2 regions of the Metabacillus sp. KJ11-3 genome follow, and region 2 is predicted to be linked to the other one. Evidence: riboswitches for the same ligand, from Rfam matches in the RefSeq annotation. Region 2 holds a riboswitch; the other holds the start of a gene.
The links. A riboswitch is a leader RNA that binds a small molecule or an ion and turns the genes downstream of it on or off. The one in region 2 is predicted to bind glycine.
Positions count from the first base shown of each region.

Region 1: it holds a riboswitch for glycine, as region 2 does, so the genes downstream of both, AC0L8O_RS22945 (amino acid permease) here and glyA (serine hydroxymethyltransferase) in region 2, are expected to answer to the same signal.

Region 1 is NZ_CM147865.1:4,592,694-4,596,912, reverse strand. Features, by position in the region: gene AC0L8O_RS22950 (L-lactate dehydrogenase) at 1-879, opposite strand, end outside; gene AC0L8O_RS22945 (amino acid permease) at 1,162-2,508, opposite strand; glycine riboswitch at 2,676-2,755, opposite strand; gene bglA (6-phospho-beta-glucosidase BglA) at 3,081-4,219, opposite strand, start outside.
Region 2 is NZ_CM147865.1:3,488,239-3,492,457, reverse strand. Features, by position in the region: gene zwf (glucose-6-phosphate dehydrogenase) at 1-113, shown strand, start outside; gene gnd (phosphogluconate dehydrogenase (NAD(+)-dependent, decarboxylating)) at 192-1,097, shown strand; glycine riboswitch at 1,448-1,549, shown strand; partial or broken gene glyA (serine hydroxymethyltransferase) at 1,790-3,039, shown strand; gene AC0L8O_RS17340 (serine dehydratase beta chain) at 3,055-3,567, shown strand; gene sdaAA (L-serine ammonia-lyase, iron-sulfur-dependent, subunit alpha) at 3,567-4,219, shown strand, end outside.

The sequences.
Region 1 (4,219 bases), 1.1 Mb from region 2:
CTTCTCTTTTTCATCCTGAGTCAGTGATAGTTCAACAATCTTTTTAACGCCGTATCTTGTAATCACAGACGGAATTCCAATAAAAACATCATGATGTCCATATTCCCCTTCTACTAGTGCTCCAACAGGTAGGACAACATGTTCATTTCTTAAGATGGCTTTCGTTATTCTTATTAGCCCCATTGCTATGCCATAATATGTGGCACCTTTTGCTTTAATAATTTCATAGGCAGCATCACGCACCTCGACTGCGATCGCTTCCTTCCTCTCCTCAGATAACCTTTTTGCAACCTGTGTTCCAGCAATATTTACACTGCTCCAAACCGGGAATTGAGAGTCACCATGCTCTCCAATAATATATCCATGAACACTTAATGGTGCTGTATCAAATTCTTTTCCTACTAAATAACGAAATCTCGCAGAATCTAAAATAGTTCCAGAACCTATCACTCTTTCTTTAGGAAGACCAGAGAATTTCCAAGTTGCATAAGCTAGAATATCGACTGGGTTTGTTGCAACTAAGAAGATACCATTAAACCCGGAATCCATAATGCTTTCAACAATAGATTTAAAAATTTTTACGTTTTTATTCACAAGTTCTAATCTTGTTTCTCCAGGCTTTTGCGCGGCACCTGCACAGATAACCACGAGGGCGGCATCCTTACAATCCTTATATGAACCGTATCTTATGTTCATAGGAGTAGGTGCATAGGCAATACCATGGTTTAAATCCATAATATCCCCTTTTGCCTTTTCTCCATCCAGATCAACAATGACCAAATCATCACATAAGCCCTGATTTAATAATGCATAAGCATAACTTGAACCAACAGCACCACTACCTACTAATACAATCTTATTCCCTAATGTTATATTCATTTGATTTTCCTCCAGAAGCTGCGTTGTAAATTTGTGAAATATTTCACATAATTTAATAAAAAAATTTTCTTAGTGATTATTATAGATTCATTAATTGAGTTGCTTACCATTTGTGAATAATTTCACAAATGGTTCCAAAAATATATTTGTAAATAATATATTGTGAAGTATTTCACATGTAGAATATATCATGATATTTCAATTTGTTCAAGACCTTTTTGTAACAAAAAACTTAAAGTGAGATTCACTTTAAAAGAGAATCTCACTTCTACATATGTTACCTTAACTTGCCTTTTTTCTTCTATATGAATACATTGCAAATATTAAAATAAACCATAATGGTGTCAGTAATAATGCCAAGCGTGTTTCATTAGCAAATAACATAATAATAAGAATCATAGCAAATAACGCTAGAACTACATAATTAACAAATGGCGTAAACGGTGCTTTAAACGTTGACTCAGCATGTAATTGTGGAAATGTTTTTTTATACTTTAAATGACAAACAATAATGACACCCCAAACCCAAATAAAACAAATAGCACTTACCGTTGATACGAGTCCAAAGGCTTGTGCAGGGATAAGTTTGCTCAAGAGTGCTCCTACCGATACGACAAGTGTAGATATGAACAATGCGTTACCAGGGACATGATTTTTATTTAGTTTTGCTAAGTTGGCAGGAGCCTGATTACTCCTGCTTAAATTATATAGAATCCGGCTTGTCGAAAACATTCCACTATTGCAGGCAGAAGCAGCAGACGTTAATACAACAAAATTAATAATACCGGCAGCAATTGGAATTCCAATTAAGCTAAATGTTTTTACGAAGGGACTTTCCTCAGCATTCAGTTCGGTCCATGGATTAATGCATAACAGAACAATAATGGAGCCAATGTAGAAAAATAGTATTCTTAAAGGAATCTTATTTATAGCCGATGGAATATTTTTTCTTGGATTGGCTGTTTCCGCTGCTGATACACCCACTAACTCTACACCAACAAAAGCAAATAAAACCATTTGAAAGGAAAGTAAGAAACCTGAAATGCCATTTGGAAAGATTCCACCGTGTTCCCACAGGTTTCTGATTGTAACTGCCCCTGCATCGGTCTTAAAACCTATCACAAGTAAAATAACCCCAACCCCAATTAATAAGAGGATCGTTATAACTTTTATTAAAGCAAACCAAAACTCTAATTCACCAAAAAGCTTAACCGTTAATAGATTGAACCCTAATAAAATAATCAAACAAATAATGGCAGGTACCCATTGAGGTATATCAAACCAATACTGTACATAAACACCGACAGCAATAATATCGGCCATTGCGATCATAATCCAACAAAACCAATAAGTCCATCCAGTCACGAACGCTATTCTTGGGCCAAGATAGTCTTGGGCGATGTCTGTAAATGATTGATAACCAGCTTTAGATAACAATAGCTCTCCCAGTGCCCGCATAATAAAAAACACAGCAATACCCACAGTTAAATAAGCAAAGATAATAGACGGACCTGCCAGTTGGATTGCTTTACCAGATCCTAGGAATAACCCGGTACCAATAGTTCCTCCGATGGCAATCAATTGAACATGCCGATTGGCTAAATCCCTCTTTAATTCTTGTTGTACCAATTCTACTCCTCCTTAAAATTTGCCACAATCTATTGTGTGACACAATGAGCAGCATAAACATAATCCATTAAAAAAAGAGATTGGATATCATCCAAATCTCTTGGTCATAAGAATATGAAATAGTATTTGTTGTACTAGTAAAATGATTAGTTTAACAAATAGGTATTCTATACTCTTCTGTCCTTTTGCCTGAGATTATGAATCCTTCGGCGCTGCGGAATGCCGCAGTCTCTCCAGAAGCTGCTCCTGCTATAGTTTCATCCATAGCGATCATAGCTCGATTATAGTTTTAACATAAAATTATTCTCAAATAATTTATAATTCTAGTCTTATTCACTTACCTTGTCAAGAACAAAAGCGCAAGCGCCTTGATCAGCCTCGGGCAAATAAGACGCAAATGAATAGAAGACGTTCTTTGTCTTCAATTCATTTGTGGCTAGACCCTAGAAGGGCTAGGCGCTGGAGCTGGATGTCGCGCACTTATCCACAGTTCAAAGGCATTTTATAGTTTCCTGGTCAATAAAAATAGAGGCTCAGAAAGCCTCTATTTTTCGTCTAAATGAAACAAGTTACTATAGTTGTTCACCATTTGTTTCAATTACTTTTTTATACCATTCAAAAGAATCTTTCTTATAACGCTTCATTGATCCGTTTCCTTCATTATCACGGTCAACATAGATCATGCCATAGCGTTTTTTCATTTCGCCAGTTGTGAATGAGACGATATCAATGATTCCCCATGGTGTATATCCGATTAAATCAACGCCATCGTATATGACCGCTTTTTCTAATGCTTCAATATGTGATTTTAAATATTGAATTCTTTCCGGATCATGGATAGAGCCATCCTCTTCCATTACATCGATTGCACCAAATCCATTTTCAACTATAAATAACGGAATTTGATATCTGTCATAAAAACGATTTAGTGTATATCGTAACCCAGTCGGATCGATTGCCCAGCCCCAGTCACTTGATTTAATGTATGGATTTTCAACACTATTCGGTAGTCCACCATTTACAACATCACCGGTATTATCATTATTTACATCACTTTTAACGGTCGTTGACATGTAGTAACTGAAGCCTAAATAATCAACAGTACCATTTCTTAAAATCTCATCATCGCCGGCTTCCATTTTGATTTGATATCCTTCTCTTTCAAATTCCTTCAATGCATAGCTTGGATAGTAACCGCGAACTTGAACATCAGGGAAGAAATAACGTTGTCTCATTTCTTCTTCTGCCAGCATGATATCTTCCGGATTAGAAGAGAAAGGATAAATTGGCACATGTGAAACCATTGCTCCGATTTGTAAGTCCGGGTTAATTTCTTTTCCCTTTGCTACAGCAAGTGCACTGGCAACAAGTTCATGGTGGGCTGTCTGGTACATAACTTCCTTAGCATTTTCATCTTCACCGACTAATACACCTGAGTTTGTCCATAAGAAGATTGGGTTGTTTACATCCATTTGGTTATTAATCTCGTTAAAAGTCATCCAATATTTCACTTTATCTTTATAACGGTCGAAGCAAACTTCCGCAAATTTCGCAAAATAGTCTACTACTTTACGATTTCTAAATCCGCCGTACTCTCTCGCTAGATGTAATGGCATTTCAAAGTGAGATAGTGTAATAACAGGCTCAATACCGTATTTTAGCAATTCATCAAACACATCATCATAGAATTGTAGTCCTGCTTCATTTGGTT
Region 2 (4,219 bases):
TATTGGAGGCATTTAAAGAGAACCTTGTTCCACTTCATCATTATGACTCAGGTTCAATGGGACCAGATGCCGCAGATTCTTTATTAGAGGCAGATGGGTTTGAATGGATTTAATAGTTTCATAAGGTTAAAACACCATATTGCATGGAAATGAATGATGAATGAGTACGAAGTATAGAGAGGAGCATCTGGATGGAGATTGGCTTAATTGGATTAGGTAAAATGGGAATAAACTTATCAAAAAACTTAATCGATCATCATTATAAAGTTAAAGCCTTTGATTTAGATCAACAGGTTGTTGAAGAAATGGGGAAATATGGAGTTAGAGGTGCATCGAATTTAACTGAATTAGTGAATTTATTACCACAGCCAAGGGTTCTATGGTTAATGGTCCCTCATTCAGTTGTTGATTCGATCATAAATGAACTTATCCCATTACTGGATAATGGTGATATTGTGATTGATGCAGGAAATTCCCATTATAAAAAAACAATTCTACGATATAACCAACTAAGAGAATACGGAATTAGCTACATGGACGTTGGGACTTCCGGAGGAATGGAAGGAGCACGAAATGGAGCTTGTTATATGGTTGGTGGTGATAAGGATACTTGGGAATATGTTAAAGCTATCTTCCGAGATACAGCAGTAAGAGATGGTTATTTGTATGCCGGGGAAGCTGGTAGTGGACACTTTTTAAAAATGGTTCATAACGGGATTGAATATGGAATGATGGCAGCCATTGGAGAAGGATTTGAAGTCTTAGAAAAAAGTGAATTCAATTATGATTATGAGAATGTAGCAAAAGTGTGGAATCATGGTTCAGTTATTCGTTCATGGCTTATGGAGTTAATGGAACGTGCTTTTTCAAAAGATTCCAAATTAGAAGATATTAAAGGTATTATGAACTCTTCAGGAGAAGGGAAATGGACAGTTGAAACGGCTCTCGATCTCCAAACGGCGACACCTATCATCGCATTATCTTTACTAATGCGCTATCGTTCACTTGAAGAAGACACCTTTACTGGAAAAGTCGTAGCTGCTCTCCGTTCGGAATTTGGTGGGCATGCTGTAGAAAATAGTAGAGAGAATCAATGAGTTGAAGAGGTAATTAGCTGGATAGGAATTGAGTGAAACTTTATATTTTAAATAATGATAGCTAGTATCATTTTTAACCGTTATACATGATTGAAAAGAAACAGTATTATACTATTAAGCCATTAAATTATTATTTAATTATTCTATTATGATTAAGGGGAAGGTAAGCCAAGAAAACATTCAAATGCTTTCCATAAAAAGTGGAGCCGTCTGTATGTAAATACCAAATGAGCATTTCGTTATCGATCTACATCCTGAGTTCTCAAATGTAGCGGTTGCTAAGGTTTTTCTAGCACTGGTTTAAATTTCCAAATGGAGATTACAATATATTAGTAAGTGAATAAGAGCGGATGACAGTTGTGGGAGAGTGCAAGAAACACGCCACCGAAGGAGCAAGTTCCAAAAATACCCTTGGAATAAATCTCTCAGGTAGATGGAACTACAACTGGACGCAACTCTGGAGAGCGCGTATATGGTTATGACGCCACCAAAGGGGAAGACTCTAAGAATGATAGAGTTTAAACTCTCAGGTAAAAGGACAGAGAAGGGGAGCTGACGCTACACTACCCCTTTCTGTCCTTTTTGTGTACAAAAAGGTAGTGAAGCATCCTATGTTAAACAGTTTTTTTAGAAAAGAAGACTAGTAGCTGACTTTTAAAGAAAACTGATCTGTCTTCAAGGAGGAAAAAAATATGGGTTTGCAAAAAAAAGATTCTATCATTTTTGAAGTGATTGAGCAGGAGAAGAGCCGCCAGCATCAAACGCTAGAGTTAATTGCATCAGAAAACTTTGTTAGCGAAGATGTCTTAGAAGCAATGGGAAGCATCATGACAAATAAGTATGCAGAAGGTTATCCAGAAAAGCGCTATTATGGCGGGTGCGAGTTTGTTGACGTAGCCGAGCAAGTAGCGATTCAGCGTCTAACGAAATTATTTGGGGCTAAATATGCGAATGTTCAGCGCACTCGGGTGCACAAGCTAATTTAGCTGTTTTTTACGCATTGCTAACGCCAGGAGATAAAGTGATGGGAATGGATCTTTCCCATGGTGGTCACTTAACACATGGAAGTCCTGTCAGCATATCGGGTAAATGGTTTGACATTGTGTCCTACGGTGTAAGAGAAGATACTCACTTGATTGATTATGATGAAGTAGAAAACATTGCGAAAAAAGAGAAACCAAAGTTAATTATTGCAGGGGCAAGTGCTTATCCAAGAACGATTGACTTTAAACGCTTTAAAAACATTGCTGATCAAGTTGGGGCGAAATTTATGGTCGACATGGCGCATATTGCAGGACTTGTTGCTGCGGGTCTTCATCCATCACCAATTCCATATGCAGATGTCGTAACAAGCACGACACACAAAACCTTGAGAGGACCGCGCGGTGGGATTATTTTAACAAATGATGAAGAAATCATAAGAGCTGTGAATAAGGCTGTTTTCCCAGGTATTCAGGGTGGACCACTGATGCACATCATTGCAGCTAAAGCAGTTGCCTTTAATGAAGCGCTTCAGCCCAGCTTTAACACTTATGCCAAGCAAGTAATTATTAATGCAAAAATTCTAAGTGAAACATTAAAAAATGAAGGAGCAACACTTGTTTCTGAAGGTACAGATAACCATATTGTCCTATTAGATGTTCGCCCATGGGGCTTAACCGGTAAAGAAGCTGAAAAATTATTGGAAGAAGCAGGTATTACAGCTAATAAAAACACGATTCCATACGATCCAGAGAGCCCGTTTGTGACTAGCGGCATTCGTATGGGGACTGCTGCACTAACAACTCGTGGAATGCAATGGGAAGAGATGGTGAAAATTGGTGAAATAATCGCTGAAGTTTTAAAGAGTAAAGGGGAAATAGCTGTCCTAGAAAAAGCAAGAGAAACAACGAAAGTTATTTGCGGGACGTATCCTTTGTTTCAACAACCAATTCATGTTTAGAGGAGTGTGAACATCATGGAATTTCAGAGTTGTTTTGACATTATTGGTCCAATCATGGTAGGCCCCTCAAGCTCTCATACAGCAGGAGTGGTATCAATAGGGAAATTTATTCATGAGTTGGTAGGTGGATGTCCAGAAGAGGCTAAGATTATTTTTTACGATTCCTTTGCTGAAACCTATCAAGGTCATGGAACTGATAAAGCATTGATTGGTGGCTTGATTGGGCTAAGAACAGATGATTTGCGTATTAAACAATCATTAGAATTAGCAGAAAAGAATGGGGTAAAGTACGAGTTGGAATTTGAAGTTCACTGCGACTATTTTCCCCATCCAAATACAACGGTTGTAATAGCGAAGCGTGATCATTGCGTTGTAAAGGTTGGTGGTGTATCACTTGGGGGCGGTATATCAAAAATCTTTATGATCAACGAAGAGATGGTTGATATTCGACTAAGCACAGATGATGACCACGCAGCCCTTATCAAAGAGTTTCAACAATGCAGGAAAGTGTACCCGGGGTTACTTTAATGAACATTCAGTCCATGAAAGAGTTGATTGTTACTTGTCAGAGTGAACAAAAAACCATAGGTGAAATGATGTTGATGTTGGAGATGGAAAAGTCCGGAAAAGAGAAAGAAACCATTTTCCGAATGATGGAAGAGCGTTTAATAAAAATGAAGGAAGCCGTTGACAACGGTGTAAAAGATCGCTCAGCTGCACCAAGTGGTATTTCTGGCGGTGATGCTGTGAAAATGTATGAGTATTCGACACAAGGTAAATCACTTTCGGGAAACTATATTAGCGATGCAATGACTTATTCATTAGCAACATCTGAAAGCAATGCGCGAATGGGAGTAATTGTTGCGACTCCGACTGCGGGAGCAGCTGGAATCTTACCTGGTGTATTGTTTTCACTGAAGAAAAATGATCACTATTCTAATAAAGAGCTAGTTACGGGTTTGTTTACGGCAAGCATGCTAGGTTACGTCATTGCAAATCGCTCCTTTATTTCAGGAGCAGCAGGAGGCTGTCAAGCAGAAGTAGGATCTGCAACAGCTATGGCTGCTGGAACAATCGTCGAGATGAAAGGAGGCACTCCGGAACAAGCCGTAAACGCGACTGCTATTGCCTTGAAATCACTACTAGGCTTAGTATGTGATCCTGTTGCAGGACTTGTTGA